Regions from separate parts of the Halomonas sp. LES1 genome, predicted to be linked through region 4. Evidence: predicted binding sites of a transcription regulator. Region 4 holds the regulator's gene; each other region holds the start of a gene.
The links. The regulator sigma-54, encoded in region 4, starts transcription at its own class of promoters, with help from an activator protein. The targets are predictions, from matches to a motif close to TGGCACNNNNNTTGCTNT.
Positions count from the first base shown of each region.

Region 1: speB (agmatinase) is a predicted target of sigma-54. The motif match lies at 3,262-3,279, and genes of this name have one in related genera.
Region 2: glnL (nitrogen regulation protein NR(II)) is a predicted target of sigma-54. The motif match lies at 2,745-2,762, and genes of this name have one in related genera.
Region 3: peaA (quinohemoprotein amine dehydrogenase subunit alpha) is a predicted target of sigma-54. The motif match lies at 1,747-1,764, and genes of this name have one in related genera.

Region 1 is NZ_JAVRGC010000009.1:58,062-63,083, reverse strand. Features, by position in the region: gene hdhA (7-alpha-hydroxysteroid dehydrogenase) at 1-128, shown strand, start outside; gene RM463_RS15980 (serine hydrolase) at 244-1,554, shown strand; gene RM463_RS15975 (sigma 54-interacting transcriptional regulator) at 1,626-3,113, opposite strand; gene speB (agmatinase) at 3,344-4,294, shown strand; gene RM463_RS15965 (YjiH family protein) at 4,387-5,022, shown strand, end outside.
Region 2 is NZ_JAVRGC010000004.1:70,402-75,423, reverse strand. Features, by position in the region: gene glnA (glutamate--ammonia ligase) at 1-970, shown strand, start outside; gene RM463_RS10665 (divalent cation transporter) at 1,068-1,784, opposite strand; gene RM463_RS10660 (DUF4124 domain-containing protein) at 1,948-2,514, shown strand; gene glnL (nitrogen regulation protein NR(II)) at 2,829-3,875, shown strand; gene ntrC (nitrogen regulation protein NR(I)) at 3,868-5,022, shown strand, end outside.
Region 3 is NZ_JAVRGC010000002.1:19,598-24,619, forward strand. Features, by position in the region: gene fadB (fatty acid oxidation complex subunit alpha FadB) at 1-399, shown strand, start outside; gene fadA (acetyl-CoA C-acyltransferase FadA) at 429-1,607, shown strand; gene peaA (quinohemoprotein amine dehydrogenase subunit alpha) at 1,898-3,463, shown strand; gene peaB (quinohemoprotein amine dehydrogenase maturation protein) at 3,474-4,895, shown strand; gene qhpC (quinohemoprotein amine dehydrogenase subunit gamma) at 4,892-5,022, shown strand, end outside.
Region 4 is NZ_JAVRGC010000002.1:221,442-226,463, reverse strand. Features, by position in the region: gene lptC (LPS export ABC transporter periplasmic protein LptC) at 1-492, shown strand, start outside; gene lptA (lipopolysaccharide transport periplasmic protein LptA) at 489-1,034, shown strand; gene lptB (LPS export ABC transporter ATP-binding protein) at 1,031-1,756, shown strand; gene RM463_RS05215 (RNA polymerase factor sigma-54) at 1,921-3,327, shown strand; gene hpf (ribosome hibernation-promoting factor, HPF/YfiA family) at 3,474-3,782, shown strand; gene ptsN (PTS IIA-like nitrogen regulatory protein PtsN) at 3,790-4,257, shown strand; gene rapZ (RNase adapter RapZ) at 4,298-5,022, shown strand, end outside.

The DNA.
Region 1 (5,022 bases), on a different contig from region 4:
CGCTCAAGAGACTCGGCGAGCCAGAGGACATGGCCAACGCGGCGCTGTTTCTCTGTGCACCGGCCTCGAGCTGGATCAGCGGCCAGATCCTTACCGTCTCCGGCGGTGGCGTGCAGGAGCTGGACTAAGCTCAGGCCGCCACAGAGGCATGACATCATCGGCGGGTCGACTTCCATGGCCAGCGGCTGATGACCAGGAGACCGCTCGGAACCGCATAGGCGGCAAGGCCATACGAGGTACCCCATGAAACGGATACTGACCGCCACTCTGTCCACCACCATTGCCGCCACCCTGCTGCTGGCCGGCTCGGCGACCGCGCAGTCATCGACGGCCGACGAAGGCACCGGCTGGATGCAGGGTTTCCCGCCACCGGAGGAGCGCACCATCCGCTTCACCGACGACGACTACTTCGCCGGCGACAAGCTCAAGTGGACGGTCTGCCACTTCCGCGAGCTGATGCCCACCGCCGGTGTGGGCAAGGGGCGCGACGCCGCCCGCCCCCTGCCCTACGCCCTCGATCCGGACATCGACGAGGTGAGCTTCCAGCCCACCGACGGCGGCGCGCCGATGACCTGGGACGAGGCCTTCACGGTCAACCACACCGACGGCCTGCTGGTGTTGCACCGCGGCCGGGTGGTCTACGAGCGCTACGCCGGCTGCCTGGACGAGACCACCCTGCACGGCGTGATGTCGGTGACCAAGTCGCTCACCGGGCTGATCGGCGAGACGCTGGTGGCCGAGGGCACCCTGGACGAGCGCGCCCTGGTCGGCGAGCTGGTGCCGGAGCTCGCCGATAGCGCCTTCGGCGATGCCACCCTGCGCCAGGTGCTGGAGATGACCACCGCGCTGGACTACTCAGAGGACTACGCCGATCCCGAGGCCGACGTCTGGGCCTACGCCAGGGCCGGCAGCCCGCTGCCGCCGCCCCCGGGCTACGAGGGCCCGCGCAGCTACTTCGCCTTCCTCGAGACGGTGGACAAGGCCGGCGAGCACGGCGAGGCCTTCGGCTATCGCACCATCAACTCCGATGCGCTGGGCTGGATCATCGCCCGCGCCACCGGCCAGAGCGTCGCCGACTGGCTGGCCGAGCGTGTCTGGTCGCGACTGGGCGTCGAGCGGGAAGCCTTCTTCACGGTGGACTCCATCGGCACGCCATTCGCCGGCGGCGGTTTCAACGCCACCCTGCGCGACCTGGGTCGCCTGGGCCAGCTGATCCTCGACGAGGGCCGCCTCGCCGGCGAGCAGCTGCTGCCCGCCGCGGCCATCGCACGCCTGCGCGAGGGCGGCGACAGGGCGGCCTTCGCCAAGGCCGGCTACGCGGGCCTCGATGGCTGGAGCTATCGCGGGATGTGGTGGATCAGCCACGACGACCACGGCGCCTTCGCCGCCCGGGGCGTGCACGGCCAGACGCTCTGGATCGACCCCGCCGCCGAGATGGTCATCGTGCGCCTGGCCTCCCACCCGGTGGCCGCCAACGCCGCCAACGATCCGACCTCGCTGCCGGCCTACCGGGCGCTGGCCGACTACCTGATGGCACAGAATCCGGCCCGCTGATCGAGCGCCGGGCGCTCGTATCGGCCCTGAGCCGCGACGAGCGCTCTTGACCTAGCACCACCTGGGACGCCTTACCGCGGGGAAACGACACCGGCCTTGTCGATCGCCGACCGCTCCTCGACCCGTCCAATCCTCAGGCCATGCTTGCGGAGCTTGCGCACCACGCTCGGCTGACTGATGCCCAGGCGTCTGGCGATGGCATAGGTCGAGTCCAGCTCGCCGCACAGTCTCTCCAGGATGTCGCGCTCGGTGCGCGCCAGGGCCGACGCCAGCGACTCGTCCTCCCCCAACGCCGGGGCAGGCTCGGCCGCCACCGGCCGGGGGCTCGATTCGGCCAGTTCCGCATCGCTCGGTTCCGCCATCGGACGCGGGAGCTCACCCAGCTCCTGGTGTCGAATGACATCGCCCTCCGCCGATAGCCAGGCGCGCTCCAGGACATTCTCCAGCTCGCGCACATTGCCGGGCCACTCCCAGCCCATCAGCGACTGCCACACGTTGTGCGCCAGCATCTTGTCGCGCCCGTAGCGGCGATTGAGGCGCTCGAGCTGACGCTCGACAAGCCCCGGAATATCCTCACGACGCTCGCGCAGGGGCGGCAGGGTGACCGGGATCACGTTCAGGCGATAGTAGAGATCGAGCCGAAACAGCCCCTCCTCCACCCGCGCCGAGAGATCCTGATTGGTGGCCACCACCAGGCGATAATCCACGCGCCTCGGCGCGCTGTCGCCGAGCCGAGTGATGAAGCCATCCTGGATGGTCTTGAGCAGCTTGGTCTGCACCGACAGGGGCAGCTCGCCGATCTCATCGAGAAACAGGGTGCCGCCCTCGGCCTGCTCGATCAGCCCCATCCGCCCACCGGGGGCGGCGCCGGAGAAGGCGCCGGGGCGATAGCCGAACATCTCCGACTCGAACAGGCTCTCGGGAATGGCGGCACAGTTGACGTCGATGAAGGGTCCCTCGCAACGCGAGCTCCAGCGGTGAAGCTGGCGGGCGAAGGCTGTCTTGCCCACCCCGGACTCCCCCAGCATCAGCACGGTGGCATCGGTAGGGGCGACCCGGCGCAGCAGCAGGGCCACCTCACGCATCAATTGGCTTTTCACCTCGAGCTCATCCAGTTCCGCCTCCAGCGCCTCGGCGTCGGTCTCCAGCGAATGCCCCCGCCGAAGGTGCTCACTGAAGCGGCGCTGCAGCAGCGCATACTCCTGTTGCAGCAGCTGCAGATCGGTCATGTCCATTGAGCGGCTCACCACCGCCACCAGACGCTCGTCCTGAAACACGGGGTGCGCCTGGGCGATGACCCGCCGCCCGGTGCCGGTACGCTGCTCCAGCTGCACCGGCCTGCCCGTTCGGATAACCTCCAGGCTAACCGAGGGCGTCAGCACGCCGTCGGCCTCCAGCCGCTGAACGCTGGTGGCACAGAGGGCCTCACGGGACATGCCATAGACCGCCGCCGCCCCGGGACTGACATCCCGGATACGGCCATCGGGCGCGACGATAAAGAAGTGATCGTGGGCAGTGTCGATGATGGTCTTGAGGATCAGGGCATCATGCTCGGACATCGGTGATTCATTCCTGGATCGCGATGCATTATTGTATCACGCCACTCCGACCCACCGATCCAGAGTTGAATCACCCTCACCTCCCTCACGTACTCGGGCCATATCATCCCGCCTCATTTTTTAATCTTTGGTCTAACGAAATCGTCGTTGGCACACATCCTGCTTTTTCAGGGGTATCGCACCGGCCTTACCTCGGCCAGGCATATCAATCAGCGTCACAGGAGCCCTGCATGAGCGACTTCAACCAGCCCCTCGGCGGCAACGACATGCCGCGTTTCGGCGGCCCCGCCACCATGATGCGCCTGCCCACCCAGGAGAGTGCTGCCGGCCTCGATGCCGCCTTTATCGGCATCCCGATGGACATCGGCACCTCCAATCGGCCCGGAACCCGCCTGGGGCCGCGACAGATTCGCGATGAGTCTCGCATGCTGCGGCCCTACAACATGGCCACTCGTGCGGCCCCCTTCGACAGCCTGCAGGTGGCGGATATCGGCGACGTGCCGATCAACACCTTCAATCTGCCGAAGAACCTGGACATCATCAGCCGGTTCTACGACGACGTCCTGGCTCATGACTGTGTTCCGCTGACCCTGGGCGGCGACCACACCCTGACCTGGCCGATCCTGCGCGCCATCGCAAGGAAGCATGGCCCGGTCGGCCTGATCCATATCGATGCCCACGCCGACGTCAACGAGCACATGTTCGGTGAGGAGGTCGCCCACGGCTGCCCCTTCCGTCGCGCCCAGGAAGAGGGCCTGCTGGATGCCAACCGCGTGGTGCAGATCGGTCTGCGCGGCACCGGCTATGCCGCCGAGGACTTCGACTGGTGTCGTCAGCAGGGCTTCCGCGTCGTCCAGGCCGAACAGTGCTGGCACAAGTCGCTGGAGCCGCTGATGGCCGAGGTGCGCGAGCAGATGGGCGACGGCCCGGTGTATATCTCCTTCGACATCGATGGCCTCGATCCTTCCGTGGCACCCGGTACCGGCACCGTGGAGATGGGCGGCCTGACCTCCGCCCAGGGCCTGGAGATCGTGCGTGGCGCCCAGGGACTCAACATCGTCGGCGGCGACCTGGTCGAGGTGGCGCCGCCTTACGACCCGAGCGGCAATACCGCCCTGATGGGCGCCACGCTGCTTTACGAGATGCTGTGTGTCCTGCCCGGCGTCAAACGTCGCGACTGATTCACCCCGGAGCCAGGGAGCGGCCCCGACAACCGCCTGATGGCGCCCCGCAGCGGGCGCCCACCATTACAACATCAATGAGTAATCGCCCCATGTCCTCCCATCTGCATTCCGCCGACAAGATCACGACCGAAGGGGGCAAGCTGAGCACCCACGGTCTGATCAAGTTCCTCGTCCCCTCGTTGATCGGCATCCTGCTGTTCCTGGTGCCCTTCTCGGTGGGTGACACCATCAACATCGGCATGGGCCTGGCCGCCGACTGGCTCAAGGCCACTCTCGGCGACGCCCTGCCCGCCATCGCCACCGTGGTGCTCTGCCTCTCCATCCTGCTGACCCTGGTGGTCAAGCTGACACGGCCCGGCTGGGCCCGCCAGGGCGCGATGAAGGAGCTCTTCGACATCTCGCCGCTATGGGTGGTGATGCGCGCCCTCGGCGCTGCGTTCGCGCTGATGACCTACTTCCAGGTCGGCCCCCAGATGATCACCGCCTCCTTCACCGGTGGGGTGATGCTCAACGATCTGGCGCCGGTCCTGCTGACCTTCTTCTTCTTCGCCGCCATCCTGCTGCCCTTCCTGGTCGATTTCGGCTTCATGGAGTTTATCGGCTCCATGGTGCGTACCCCCTTCCGCAGGATCTTCGGCCTGCCCGGGCGCAGCGCCATCGACGCGACCGCCTCCTGGATGGGTTCGGGTACCGTGGGCGTGCTGATCACCACCCAGCAGTACGAG
Region 2 (5,022 bases), on a different contig from region 4:
GGCGATGTACAGGATCACCTCCGAGGAGGGGGCCTGGGCCACCGATCGTCAGGTCGAGGGGGGCAACCTGGCCCACCGGCCGCGGGTCAAGGGTGGCTACTTCCCAGTACCGCCGGTGGACAGCTTCCACGATATTCGCGGTGCGATGTGTAACACCCTCGAGGCAATCGGCCAGAGCGTCGAGGTGCACCACCACGAGGTGGCCAACGCCGGTCAGAACGAGATCGGAGTCAAGTTCAACACCCTGGTCAAGAAGGCCGACGAGGTCCAGGAGATGAAGTACGTGATCCACAACGTGGCTCACGCCTACGGCAAGACCGCCACCTTCATGCCCAAGCCGGTGGTGGGCGACAACGGCAGCGGCATGCATGTGCACCAGTCCTTCTGGAAGGAGGGGGTCAACCAGTTCGCGGGCGACGAGTACGCCGGCCTCTCCGAGATGGCGCTCTACTACATCGGCGGCATCATCAAGCACGCGCGTGCCCTGAACGCCTTTACCAATGCCTCCACCAACTCCTACAAGCGTCTGGTGCCGGGCTTCGAGGCGCCGGTCATGCTGGCCTACAGCGCCCGCAACCGTTCGGCCTCCATCCGTATCCCCTACACCGCCAGCCCCAAGGGCAAGCGGGTCGAGCTGCGTTTCCCCGACCCGACCGCCAACCCCTACCTGTGCTTCGCGGCGATGCTGATGGCCGGGATCGACGGCATCAAGAACAAGATCCACCCCGGCGACGCCATGGACAAGAACCTCTATGACCTGCCGCCGGAAGAGGGCAAGAAGGTGCCGACCGTGGCCCATAGCCTCGACCAGGCCCTGGAAGCGCTGGAACAGGACCGGGCCTTCCTGACCGAGGGAGGTGTCTTCACCGACGACATGATCGATGCCTATATCGAGCTCAAGAGGGAGGATGTGGATCGTCTGCGCATGGCGACCCACCCGATCGAGTTCGACATGTACTACAGCTGTTAACTACGCACTGCAGCTGTTGATGAGAGCCCGCGGGCTCTGATTATTCGGCCTACGCAAGCGGCACGCCTTCGGGCGTGCCGCTTGCGTTATCACCGACTCAATGGATCAGCATATGGCCCACGATACCCAGGGCGAAGCCGAGCACCGCGCCGAGCGGCGGGCCCCAGTGGCGCTCGAGCCTGGCCTGGGGGGCCAGGTCCTGGAACACCGAGTAGAGGATGCCGCCGGCGGCAAACAGCATGATGGCCGCGACTATCGAGGGGTAGTCGGACAGCCACCAGAACCCACCGAGGCCGGCGAGCGGCCCCAGCCAGGCCATGGTGAAGAACATGCCGACCAGGCGGCGTGAGGAGTAGGCGGTGCTCTGGCGCAGCTCGTGATAGGCGTTGAAGCCTTCCGGCAGGTTCTGCAGCGCCATCAGGCCGGCCAGCAGCATGCCGCCGTTGCTGCCATAGGCGAAGGCGGCCCCCAGCGCCAGCGCCTCGGGCACGAAGTCGGCGAGCATGGCGGCAAGCTGGCTGGCCGAGGAGCCGCTGCGTGCCAGCATCACATCCAGTGCCATGAAGGCAGTGCCGCCGGCCAGGAACCAGGCGGCAGCGCCTCCTAGGGAGAGGTCCGGCAGGCTCTCGGGCACCAGCACCAGGGCCACCGCCGAGAGCAGAGCCCCACCACCGAAGGCGATGATGCCGTGGCGCAGCTCGCTCTCGAGCCACGGGATATCGATGCGCTCCTTCCAGGCCGCCCAGGCCCCGAGCGGCATCGCCATGCCCGCCATCAGCGTCAGTGCCACCACCGCTTGCCAGTTGTCCACCATCGGTCTCCTTGGAGTGTGTCTACAGGGCCATCCTAGGCCGTAGCCTCGCCGCTCGGCCAGTTGCTGCTGGCGCTGGGGCATCGGGCCTGCTTATGATGTGATCTACATTATCGGCAGGCGGCAGGTTGCCGGCGATCGACTCTTTGGCAAGGCGGAGACCCCCATGGGCAAAACGGTCCTGACACTCGTGCTGGCTCTGGGCGTAACACTGACGGCCTACGGCCAGACCATCTATCGCACCACGGACGCCCAGGGGAATGTGGTATTCACCGATGATCCCGACCTGGGCGGCGAACAGGTGGAGCTGGCGCCGGTGACGGTGGTACCGTCCCGGGGGAGTGCAGACGCCGGCCAGGTCGCGCCGCGGCCTACTACTAATAGTGCGCCCGCGACGTCCCGTCCGGGGCAGCCCTTCATGCCCTATGACAGCTTCCGCATCGTCTCACCGACCCATGAGCAGGCCTTTCCGGTAGGCGTGGCGGGTAATATCGCCGTGGACCTGGGGATCTCGCCCGGCCTGCGCGAGGATCATCGCGTCAGGCTGCTGGTGGATGGCCAGATCAGCCAGTCGGCGATGCACACCTCGGCCTTCATGGTGCCCAACATGAACCCTGGTGAGCACGTGCTGCAGGCCGAGCTGCTGGATGCCCGCGGCGAGATTCGCCACTGCACCTCTCCGGTGACGATCTATGTGCTGCGCGCCAACGTGAATCGCCCGACCAATGGCTGAGGACGCTTCCGGACGTCCCCGCCTCCTCCTGCCATGACACTGTCCCCCTTCTGATCGACGCCTGCCGATAAGAGGAGGGCAGTGTGTTCCGCTGTCTCGATCCCCGCTATCCCGATCCTCGCTGTTTCGCTTGTCGCCGGGGACGGTGCAGGGCGCCACGAAATGCACTAATTTGGTGCATGTATGGCGCGTCTCGTCCCGTCATAAGCCCGGCCAGGGGCCTCGCGCCCTGGCCCGCTTCTTGCTTCATCTAGACGTCCCTCTTGCACAAGCCCTCTTGCAAAAGCTGATCTGGAACCGATATGGCCGCTGCGATGTACCAACGCCTGATGGAACACCTCTCCACTGCCGTGCTGCTGCTGGATGGTGAGCTCAGGGTGACATGGATGAATCCCGCCGCCGAGGCACTGCTTTCGGTCAGCCTGAGCCGAGTTCGGAGAAGTGCACTCTGCTCGTCGATGGAGCAGGAGGATGGGATGGAGGGGGTGCTCACCAAGGCGCTGGATGCCTGCCACCCCTTCACTCGCCGTGAGGCGCGCCTGGTGCTGTTGGGAGGCGAGCCACTGACCGTGGACTTTACCGCAACTCCCCTCGCCGAGGACGAGCTGCTGCTGGAGGTGGAGCCCCGTGATCGTCTGATCCGTATCTCCCGGGAGGAGGCGCTGATGACCCGCCAGGAAACCGTCAAGGTGCTGACCCGGGGGCTGGCCCATGAGGTCAAGAATCCGTTGGGGGGCATTCGTGGCGCGGCTCAGCTGCTGGAGCGCGACCTGGGGAATCCAGCGCATCATGAGTTCACGCGCATCATCATCGAGGAGGTGGATCGCCTGCGCGATCTGGTCGACTCCATGCTGGGGCCCAATCGAGTGGCCCGGCACGAACCTCTCAGCATTCACAAGGTGCTGGAGCGGGTCCGCACTCTGGTGCTTGCCGAACACCCCGGGGTGCGCATCGAGCGTGACTACGACCCCAGCCTGCCGGACCTCTCCGCTGACGAGGCGCAACTGATTCAGGCGGTGCTCAATGTGGTACGCAATGCCATGGTGGCGATGCACGAGGCGTCCACCCCCGAGCCACGGCTGGTGCTGCGCACCCGGGCGCGTCGTCAGTTCACCCTGGGAGCCGAGCGCCATCGGCTGGTGTGCGAGGTGGCGATCATCGACAACGGGCCGGGCATCCCCGAGGCGCTGCAGGAGACGCTCTTCTACCCCATGGTGTCGGGGCGTGCCGGAGGCAGCGGCCTGGGGCTCTCCATCGCCCAGGGGATCCTGCATCAGCACCAGGGGCTGATCGAGTGCGCTTCGGCGCCGGGCCATACCGAATTCCGACTGCTGATTCCTCTGGAGACGCGCCATGACTGATGTTGCACGCGTGATGGTCGTCGATGACGACCGCGCCATCCGCTGGGTGCTGGAGCGCGCCCTGGCCCAGCCCGACCTCGACGTGGAGTGCCTCGAGCGTGCCGACTCGGCTCTCGAACGCCTGCTGGCCGACCCGCCTGACGTGCTGATGACCGATATCCGCATGCCGGGCATCGATGGTCTCGATCTGATGGCCAGGGTGCGCGAGGCGCACCCGGAGCTGCCGGTGATCGTGATGACCGCTCACTCCGACCTGGATAGTGCCGTGGCCTCCTATCAGGGCGGTGCCTTCGAATACCTGCCGAAGCCCTTCGATGTCGATGAGGCACTGGCGCTGGTGCGCCGTGCAGTGGCCCATGCCCGCGAGCGCCGCAGGCCGATCAGCGCCCCGGAGGGACTGGATGCCGAGATCATCGGCGAGGCGCCGGCCATGCAGGAGGTGTTCCGCGCCATCGGCCGGCTCTCCCACTCGCCCATTACGGTGCTGATCAATGGTGAGTCGGGTACCGGCAAGGAGCGCGTCGCCCGGGCGCTGCATCAGCACAGCCCGCGGACGGACAGGCCCTTCGTGGCGCTGAACATGGCGGCGATACCCCACGACCTGATCGAGTCCGAGCTGTTCGGCCACGAGAAGGGGGCCTTTACCGGGGCGACCGCAAGCCGGCAGGGGCGTTTCGAGCAGGCCGACGGGGGCAGCCTGTTTCTCGACGAGATCGGTGACATGCCCGCCGAGGCTCAGACCCGCCTGCTGCGCGTGCTGGCCGACGGCGAGTTCTATCGGGTGGGCGGGCATACCCCGGTGAAGGTGGATGTGCGCATCATCGCCGCCACCCATCAGGATCTGGAGCGGCTGGTGGAGGAGGGGCGCTTCCGCGAGGATCTGTTCCATCGGCTCAATGTGATTCGTGTGCATCTGCCGCGGCTGGCCGAGCGCCGCGAGGATATCCCGCAATTGACGCGTCACTTTCTGGCCGAGGCGGCCAGGGAGCTGGCAACCGACGTCAAGGTGCTGACCCCCGAGGCGGAGCGCTATCTGGCGCGACTGCCCTGGCCCGGTAACGTGCGCCAGCTGGAGAACACCTGCCGCTGGCTGACCGTGATGGCCTCGGGGCGCGAGATTCTCTGCGAGGATTTGCCGCCGGAGCTG
Region 3 (5,022 bases), 200 kb from region 4:
GAGGATCGCAAGGGCAAGCCGAAGAAGGTGCGCGACGAGGCGGCCATCGAGCTGGTCAAGGGGGTGGTCAAGGAGAGTCGCGAATTCAGCGACGACGACATCATCGCCCGGATGATGGTGCCGCTCTGCCTGGAGGCCGTGCGCTGCCTGGAGGATAACATCGTCGGCAGCCCGGCCGAGGCCGATATGGCGCTGATCTACGGTATCGGCTTTCCGCCCTTCCGCGGTGGCGCGCTGCGCTATATCGATGCCATGGGAGTGGAGGCCTTCGTCGCACAGGCCGACGAACTGGCCGGGGAGCTGGGCGCCCTCTATGCCCCCACCGACAAGCTGCGCGAGATGGCGGCTGCCGGCGAGCGCTTCTACGACACTCAGGTCCAGGCCCCGGACCAGGCCTGACCCCACCACCCCTACAGGAGTCGCAAGAGATGAGTTTGAATCCGAGAGATATCGTGGTGGTCGACTGTGTGCGTACCGCCATGGCCAAGGCCAAGAACGGCGCCTTCCGTCACGTGCGGGCCGAGAACCTGTCCGCCGCCGTCATGCAGTCGCTGTTCGATCGCAATCCGGGCCTCGATCCGGCCGAAGTGGATGACGTGATCTGGGGGTGCGTCAACCAGACCCTGGAACAGGCCATGAACATCGCTCGCAATGCGGCGATCATGACCGGCATTCCGCGCACCGTACCGGCCCAGACGGTCAACCGCCTGTGTGGCTCCTCGATGAGCGCGCTGCATATCGCCGCGGCCAATATCAAGGCCGGCATGGGGGACTTCTATGTGATCGGGGGCGTGGAGCACATGGAGCATGTGCCCATGACCCACGGCGTCGACGTCAATCCGGCGGCCAGCAAGCATGCCGCCAAGGCGGCGATGATGATGGGCCTTACCGCCGAGCTGCTGGGCAAGATGCACGGCATCTCTCGGGAGGAGCAGGACGCCTTCGGCGTACGCTCCCACCAGCGTGCCCAGGCCGCCCTGGAGAAAGGTGGATTCGACAACGAGATCATCGGCGTGGAGGGGCACGATGCCAACGGCTTCCGCGCCATGATCAAGCAGGATGAAGTGATCCGTGCCGATGCCAGCCTGGAGAAGATGGCCGAACTCAAGCCGGCCTTCGACCCGCGCGGCGGCACCGTGACCGCGGGTACCTCCTCGGCGCTCTCGGTGGGTGCCTCGGGCATGGCGGTGATGAGCTACGAGCGGGCCCAGGCGCTGGGTCTCGAGCCCATCGCCCGGGTGCTCTCCACCGGCGTGGCCGGCTGCGATGCCTCCATCATGGGCTATGCTCCTGTGCCGGCCTCCAAGCAGGCGCTCAAGGCCGCCGGCCTCGGTGTCGATGATCTCGACAGCGTGGAGCTCAACGAGGCCTTCGCCGCCCAGGCGTTGCCGGTGCTCAAGGACCTGGGCCTGCGCGATGTCATGGACGAGAAGGTCAACCTGCATGGCGGCGCCATCGCCCTGGGGCATCCGCTGGGCTGCTCCGGTGCGCGTATCTGCACCACCCTGCTCAACGTGATGCGCGAGCGCGATACCACCCTGGGTCTGGCCACCATGTGTATCGGCATGGGGCAGGGCGTGGCGACGGTGTTCGAACGCCTTAAGTAACTACCGGCTCGATGCAGAAAACAGCGGCGGCGCCCCGAGGGCGCCGCCGCTTTGTTTATAGGTTGGCACTGTCCCAATGCGCCACACTCTGTGGCAGGCTGAAACATCGTCGGCCAGTCCCAGGGAGATGGAAGAGACTTGTGACGGAACATGCTCTTTTTAATTAACTGATTTTAAAGTAGAAGTTTATTAATGGCCTGACTCTTTCATGATCTTCTCAGGAGGAGTCGATTCGTCTCCCCCCCTCGATAACTTGGCGACAATAATAAACAGGAGAGACTGCCTTGATGATGCTATCCCCAGCGCAAGGCCTAAGTGTTTTGGCCCTGACGCTTACCCCTCTTGCTGCTGCTACTGCGGTAGCCTCCGATCAGTCACTGATTGACCAATATTGCTCAGGCTGTCATCAGGCCAGCGACGAGTCAGGCTCCTGGAGTCGAATCAGTCAGCAGCGTAAGACGCCCGAGGGTTGGGACATGACGGTGGCGCGGATGCAGGTCATGCATGGGCTTGAACTGCCGAACGATGCACGTCGCGATATTGTTAAGTACCTGGCCGACACTCGGGGGCTAGCCCCAGAGGAGAGTGAAGCGCAGCGTGCCCTGATCGAGCGGCGCCTCAACCGCATCGAGTCATTTGACCACCCCATTTATCAGGAGATGTGTGCACGATGTCATACGGGAGGCCGCGCTCAACTACAGCGGCGCTCCCAAGGCGAGTGGGAGCATCTGGTTAACTTTCACATAGGCCAGTTTCAGACCACGGAATACCAGTCCATGGCACGAGATCGTGACTGGTTTGGCGTCGCTTTGGACGAGATCGTCCCCTGGCTGGCGGAAACTCAGGGGCTGACGAGCGAAGCCTGGGAGGCTTGGCAGCAGGCCGAGCCCCATGAACCGGAGGGTGAGTGGCAGCTCTGGGGTCACTGGCCCGGCGAGGGCGACTTCTACGCTGATGTCAGTGTGGTCCCTGCTGAAGGCGAGGATGCCTACAGGGTTGCACTGGATGGTGCCTTCACCGATGGGCGAAGACTCGACGGTGACGGTCAGGCGGTCGTCTATACCGGTTATGAATGGCGCGCTCGCCTGACCCTTAACGGCCGCGACTTCAAGCAGGTGCTGGACCTTTCCCGGGAGCATCCTGGTGGGCGCATCTTTGACGATCTTGATGATGCCCTGGGCATGCAGGTCACCATGCTGCCTCAGGAGGCCCAGGCGGCCAATCTGGTTGCTAGCCTGCCCGCCTCACTCAAGGCAGGCGAGCGTCGTCGCCTGGTGTTATTGGGCCATGGGCTGGACAAGGGCGAGATCGGCCTGGGTGAGCATGTAACCCTGCGAAGGGTGGTGGAGCGCAGCGCGCATCGCCTGGTGGTGGACGTCGAGGCCGGTAGCCAGCTCCCCACCGGCTGGTTGCCGGTGACGGTAGGTGAGAGCAGCGCCGACGCGCTCTTGGCCGGCTATCGGCAGGTTGACCGCTTGGAGGTGAGTCCTGCGCTTGGGGTGGCGCGTATCGGCAACGACAAGACGCCGCCAGTCAGTGGTGTGTTTACCGCCGCCGGTTATACCCAGATGGGTGATGAGACGCTCCCCTTGGGACAAGTGCCCGTGCGCTGGGATGTCGCGCCCTGGGACGACATCGCTGAGCGTGACGAAGATGTGAAGTTCGCCGGCGTGATGGATGCGGCGACTGGCGTCTTCAGTCCCGCTGGTGCGGGTCCCAATCCCCAGCGCCAGTACAACGCCAATAGTGTGGGCAACCTACGCGTGACCGCAGCGGTGGAGGGCCAGCCTGAGATTCAGGACGAGGCGCAGCTGATCGTTACCGTGCAGCGCTGGAACAACCCACCGCTTCGTTAAGGAGAGCACCATGGGAATCTTGCAAGCGATACCCCAGAACCTGCATCGCGTGGAAGTGGAAGGCGAGCCGCTCTGGTTCCATATCCCCACCACCAGTCTTTTCGCCCCGGACGACCTCAGCGAGGAGCTACTGGCGCTGGCCAGTCGTGGCGAAGGGTTGGACAGCCAGGCTCTACCCCATCACCTGAAGGCTCTGGGTGGTGATATCGAGGCGCGACTGGAGCAGCTCAAGTCGCTGAAGCTTATCACCGATGGGGTCGTTCAGGCCTACAATCCCACGGTCGAGGTGGAGCAATTCCCCCTCTCCACCGTGGTGCTTAACGTCAATACCGGCTGCAACCTGAGCTGCAGCTACTGCTACAAGGAAGATCTGGACAATCCTCGGGATGGCAAGAAGATGGACCTGGCCACTGCACAGGCGTCCATCGAAATGGTGCTGCGTGAGGCCCCACAGCGGGATCGTTATAACATCGTCTTCTTCGGCGGCGAACCACTCAGCAACATGCCACTAATCCGCCAGGTGGTCGAGTGGGCCGAGGCACGGATCCATGGGCTTGGCAAGACAGTGGACTTCACCTTGACCACCAATGCCACCTTGCTATCCGAGGAAAAGATCGCCTTCTTCGACGCGCACCGTTTCGGCCTGACGGTGAGCATGGATGGCCCCAAGGCGATTCATGACAAGAACCGCATCGCCGTCAATGGGCAGGGAACCTATGACCTGGTGGCCAAGCGTATCGCGCCATTGCTGGCCAATTACCGCTCGCGGCCAGTGGGGGCCCGGGTCACTCTGACTCGTGGGGTGACCGATGTGATCGGTATCCATGACCATCTGGTCAACGAGCTGGGGTTCGCCGAGGCGGGGTTTGCGCCGGTCACCTCCGGGGACATGGCCGCCTACAACCTTACCAGCGAAGAGCTCAAGACGGTCTTTGACGGCATGGTAGAACTCGGCGAGCGTGCCGTGTCGGCTGCCATCGACGGGCGCGATATCGGCTTCGGCAACTTCAACCAGTTGCTTACCGACCTCTGGGAGGGGCGCAGCAAGGCAGTACCCTGTGGCGCTGGCCTTGGGCTGGTCTCGGTGGATCACCAGGGGGATGTCCACCTCTGCCACCGCTTTACCGGCTCTGACATGCCAACCTTCGGAAATGTCGATGACGGCCTCGATCATTCGGGGCTCAAGCAGTTTATCGAGGCGCGGTCCGACCGCAGCGAGCGAGGCTGTGCTGATTGCCGGATTCGCAACCTCTGTTCCGGTGGCTGTTACCACGAGAGCTACGCCCGCTATGGTGATCCCATGACACCCACCTACCATTACTGTGACCTAATGCGCGACTGGGTCGATTTCGGCATCCAGGCCTATGCCCGCATCTTGCGACATAACCCCGACTTTCTGGACGGCCCCCTGGCCGGGAGGCAGAGCGCATGACCCATAACAAGAAACGTTTCAGTGAGCTGGGGCTGGCCCCGCTCAACCGGAAGGCCCGCGAGATGGAACGAGCCTCGAGTCCCGAAGCCCTGGAAGAGGTTCAGGCCATGCAGACCATCGCCGGCTG
Region 4 (5,022 bases):
GACATCATCCAGCAGATACCGCGCGATGCCGCCGGGGAGCCCGACTTCTATCTCGAGAATGCGCACCTGACCCGCTTCGACGCCGAGGGGCGCCTGCACCAGCAGGTGACGACCCCCCGCCTGGCCCACACCCCCATGGATGATGTGACGCGTCTTGAGTCACCCCATATCAGGCTCCATGACCGTGGCGGCCGACTCTGGCTTGCCGAGGCCGACAGCGGCCGGCTGGGGCCCGGGGGCAATCCGCTGCGGCTCGAGGGCGAGGCCCGGCTGCACGCCCCCGCCGAGCAGTGGTCACTGGCGACCGACACCCTGCACTATGATGCCGACACGGGGCATGCCTGGAGCACCACCCCTGCCATCCTGCGCCAGCCTCCGCAGCATATGCGTGGCGAGCGCTTCGATGCCTGGATCCATGACAACCGGGCACGCCTGACCGACAATGTGCGCGGCCACCATCCGCCCGAGACCTTCGAGGAGTCCTCGTCATGAAGCGCCCCCTGCCCTCACTGCTGACCGGCGCCCTGCTGCTGACGCTGCTGCCTCTCGCCCCAGCCAGCCTGGCGCAGAGCCAGCCTCAGAATCAGGATGCCAGCGCGCCCATTCTGGTGGAGGCGGACCGCCTCGATCTCGACGACCGCGCCGGCACCGCCGTGTATACCGGCAACGTGGACATTCGCCAGGGCAGCATGCGCCTGACCGGGAGTCGCGTGGAGATCCGCCGTAACGCGGCAGGCGAACTCTCCCGGGCAACCGCCATCGGCGATCGAGCCTATCTCGAGCAGCAGCCAAACCCCGCCGAACCCGTCATCAAGGGGTGGGGGCGCACCATTGTCTATCATGTGGCCGAGCGTCGTGTTGAGCTGATCGACCGCGCCGAACTCCATCAGGGGGGCGACACCTTCGAGGGCGGTTACCTGGAGTACTTCCTCGATCGCCGGGTCGTGCAGGCCCGCGCCGATGCCGAGGGGGTCGAAGGCAATCAGCGCATTCGCATGACCCTCCAGCCGGAACAGCAGCAAGGGGAACCATGAAGACCCTTCACGCCCGCCACCTCGCCAAGAGCTACAAGCGTCGCCGTGTGGTGCAGGATATCGGCCTGTCGATCCGGCAAGGCAGCATCGTCGGACTCCTCGGCCCCAACGGCGCCGGCAAGACCACCTCCTTCTACATGATCGTGGGGCTGGTGCGCGCCGATGCAGGTACGGTGACCATCGACGAGCAGGACCTCTCCCACGCCGCCATGCACGAGAGGGCCCGGGCCGGCATCGGCTACCTGCCTCAGGAGGCCTCGATCTTCCGCAAGCTGTCGGTGGCCGACAACATCATGGCGATCCTCGAGACCCGCCGCGACCTCGACCGCAACGGCCGTCGAGCACGCCTGGAGCAGCTGCTCGAGGAGTTCCATGTCACCCATATCCGCGACAACCTGGGCATGAGCCTGTCCGGCGGCGAACGCCGCCGGGTGGAGATCGCCAGGGCCCTGGCGACCGAACCCGCCTTCATTCTTCTCGATGAGCCCTTCGCCGGCGTCGACCCCATCTCGGTGGGCGAGATCAAGGGCGTCATTCGTCAGCTGAAGGCTCGCGACATCGGCGTTCTGATCACCGATCACAATGTCCGCGAGACCCTCGACATCTGCGACACCGCCTATATCGTCGGCGACGGTCAGATCATCGCCGAGGGCGATGCCGAGTCGATCCTTGCCAACCAGAAGGTGCGTGAGGTCTATCTCGGTGCCGACTTCCGCCTCTGACGCAAGCCCCTCGCGCCTGGTGATGGCGATGGCGACAGCCCTGGCAGCGGCAGGCCAGCGCGACAGCGCCCACCAATGGCATGATTATTGCTTAAGATCGTATTGCACGATGCCCTGCCAGGCACTAGGGTAAGGCTTTCCGACATGCCAGGAGGACGCCTGCCATGGCCATGAAGGCATCACTGCAATTACGGGTCGGCACCCAGCTAACCATGACTCCCCAGCTGCAGCAGGCCATCGCCCTCCTGCAGCTCTCCACTCTCGACCTGCGCCAGGAGGTCCAGCAGGCGGTGGAGAGCAACCCGCTGCTGGAGCTCGACGATGACTTCGGTGAGCAGGCCACTCAGGAGCCTGTGCAGGACGACTGGGCAAGCGAAATTCCCGAGCAGCTCGCCACCGACAGCGACTGGTCGGACACCTATCAGGACCTGGCGGCGCCCAGCGGCGGAGAGGGGCCCGATTTCGAGCGCCAGGCGGAAGGCCAGAGCCTGCACGGCCACCTCTCCTGGCAGCTGGCGATGAGCGATTTCGACCCACGGGAGCGCCAGATCGCCGAGAGCCTGATCGACGCCGTCAACGATGCCGGCTACCTCACGGCCCCCCTCGACGAGATTCGAGACGGCCTGCAACAGCAGGGGCTGTCAGACCTGCGCAGCCAGGAGATGGAGCGAGTCCTGCGGCATCTGCAGCAGTTCGAGCCCACGGGGATCTTCGCCCGCGACCTGAGTGAATGCCTGCAGCTTCAGCTCGCCGCCCTGCCCGACGATACGCCGCACCTGCCCCAGGCGCGGCGCCTGGTCCGCCAGTTCCTGGAGGCCCTCGGCAACGATGACCGCCGCCTGCTCAAGCGGCGCCTGGGGCTGGACGACACGGCGCTCGACGCCTCCATCGCCCTGGTGCGCAGCCTGGACCCCCGCCCTGGCAGCGCCTTCTCAAGCGTCACCGATGACTACGTGATTCCCGACCTCGTCGCCTTCCACGACCAGCGTGGCTGGCACGTCGAACTCAACCCCGAGGCGATCCCACGGCTGCGCATCCAGCCCGATTACGCGGCACTGATCCGCCGCGCCGACAAGAGTGACGACAACACCTTCCTCAAGGAGCACCTCCAGGAGGCGCGCTGGCTGATAAAGAGCCTGACCAGCCGCAACGATACCCTGCTGCGAGTGGGCCGCGAGATCATGGCGCGCCAGTTCGACTTCCTGGAGCAGGGTGAAGAGGCCATGAAGCCACTCACCCTGGCCGATATCGCCCAGACGGTGGAGATGCATGAATCCACCATCTCGCGGGTCACCACCCAGAAGTTCATCCACACCCCCCGCGGGGTCTTCGAGCTCAAGTTCTTCTTCTCCAGCCAAGTCGGCAACGAGGGCGACACCCACTCCAGCACTGCCATTCGCGCACGCATCCGCAAGCTGATTCAGGAGGAGCCGCCGCGCAAGCCGCTATCCGATAGCCGCCTGGTCACGCTGCTCGACGAGGCCGGCATCCAGGTCGCCAGACGAACGATCGCCAAGTACCGTGAAGCCATGGGCATCCCCTCCTCCAGCGAGCGCAAGCGCCTGCGCTGAGGGCGATTGGCAGGGAACCATGCCCCCCTGCTCGACTGGCTCAACCCCTTGAACATGGCGGGAAATCGCCCCGGGACCGCCGGGGGGTATGCAAGGCAGGAAAAAGGGTTACAATCGAATCACAACCATCGAGCAAGGAGCGTGTCATGCAAGTGAATATCACCGGCCTTCATGTTGAACTGACCGATGCCCTGCGTGACTATGTCAACGAGAAGCTGACTCGCGTGGAACGCCATTATGACAACATCACCAATGTGCAGGTGACACTGTCTGTCGAGAAGGAGCGTCAGTCCGCCGCCTGCACCATGCATGTTGCCGGTGCCGAGCTGCATGCAGAAGCCCAGGATGTCGACATGTACGCCGCCATCGATGCCCTCGCCGACAAGCTGGATCGCCAGCTGGTCAAGCACAAGGAAAAGGCCCAGGCTCGCGCCCAGGGCGCCGGCGCCCGCTGAACCCACGATGTCCTCACTCGAAACCATTCTTCCCCCGGAGCGCACCCTCTTCGATGTGCCCGGGGGCAGCAAGAAACGGGTGCTGGAGTTCTTCAGCACCTTCATTGCCCAGAACACACCCAGCCTCGACAGCCAGGAGGTCTTCGCGAGGCTGATCGCCCGCGAGCGTCTCGGCAGTACCGGCATCGGCAACGGCGTGGCCATACCCCATGCCCGCAGCCCGCACTGCAAGGCGCCCATCGCCGGCTTCCTCAAGCTGTCCGAGCCGGTGGACTTCGACGCCATCGATGGAGAACCCGTCGATCTGGTGTTCGTGCTGCTGGTTCCCGAGGAGGCCGATGCGGCCCACCTGACCCTGCTGGCCCAGCTGGCCGGCATCATGAACGACGTCGATACCCGCATGCGCCTGCGCCGCAGCTCGAGTCAGCGCGACCTCCATGACAGCCTTACCGAGGCCATTCGACGACAGGGTTGAGCGGTAGCGCCCCCTCAGCCAGAACGACCAGGAGACCTCCATGCGACTCGTGATCATCAGCGGCCGCTCCGGCTCGGGCAAGTCAATCGCCCTGCAGGCGCTGGAGGATCTCAGCTACTACGCCATCGACAACCTGCCGGCCATGCTGCTGGGTTCGCTGGTCGACGAACTGAGCAACCCCGAGTCCCAGCGCACCTCGATCGCCGTCAGCATCGATGCCCGTAACCTTCCCCAGGCCCTGAAGCGCTTTCCCAGCCTCCTCGAGGAAGTGCGTGAACGCGGCATCGACTGCCAGGTGATCTACCTGAACACCGACGCGCGCATTCTGATCGAGCGCTACTCCGCCACCCGGCGCCGACATCCGCTGACTCGCGAGAGCGAGATGACGCTCGCCGAGGCGATCGACTCCGAGGAGCAGGCACTCTCCGGGATTCGGGACCTGGCCGACCTGGTGATCGACACCTCACGACTGACGGTTCATGAACTACGCGCCCGAATCGCCGACCAGGTAGCCCACCATCGCCCCGAGCAGCTGACCCTGACGGTGGAGTCCTTCGGCTTCAAGCGCGGCGTCCCCCTGGACGCCGATCTGGTGTTCGATGCCCGCTGCCTTCCCAACCCCTACTGGGACCCACGCCTCAGGCCCTTCAACGGCCAGGATGCCGAGATCGTCGCCTTTCTCGAGGACTACCCGGTGGTGCAGGAGATGCTCACCGATATCCACGACTGGCTGACACGCTGGTTGCCGAGGTACGCGGCCAGCCA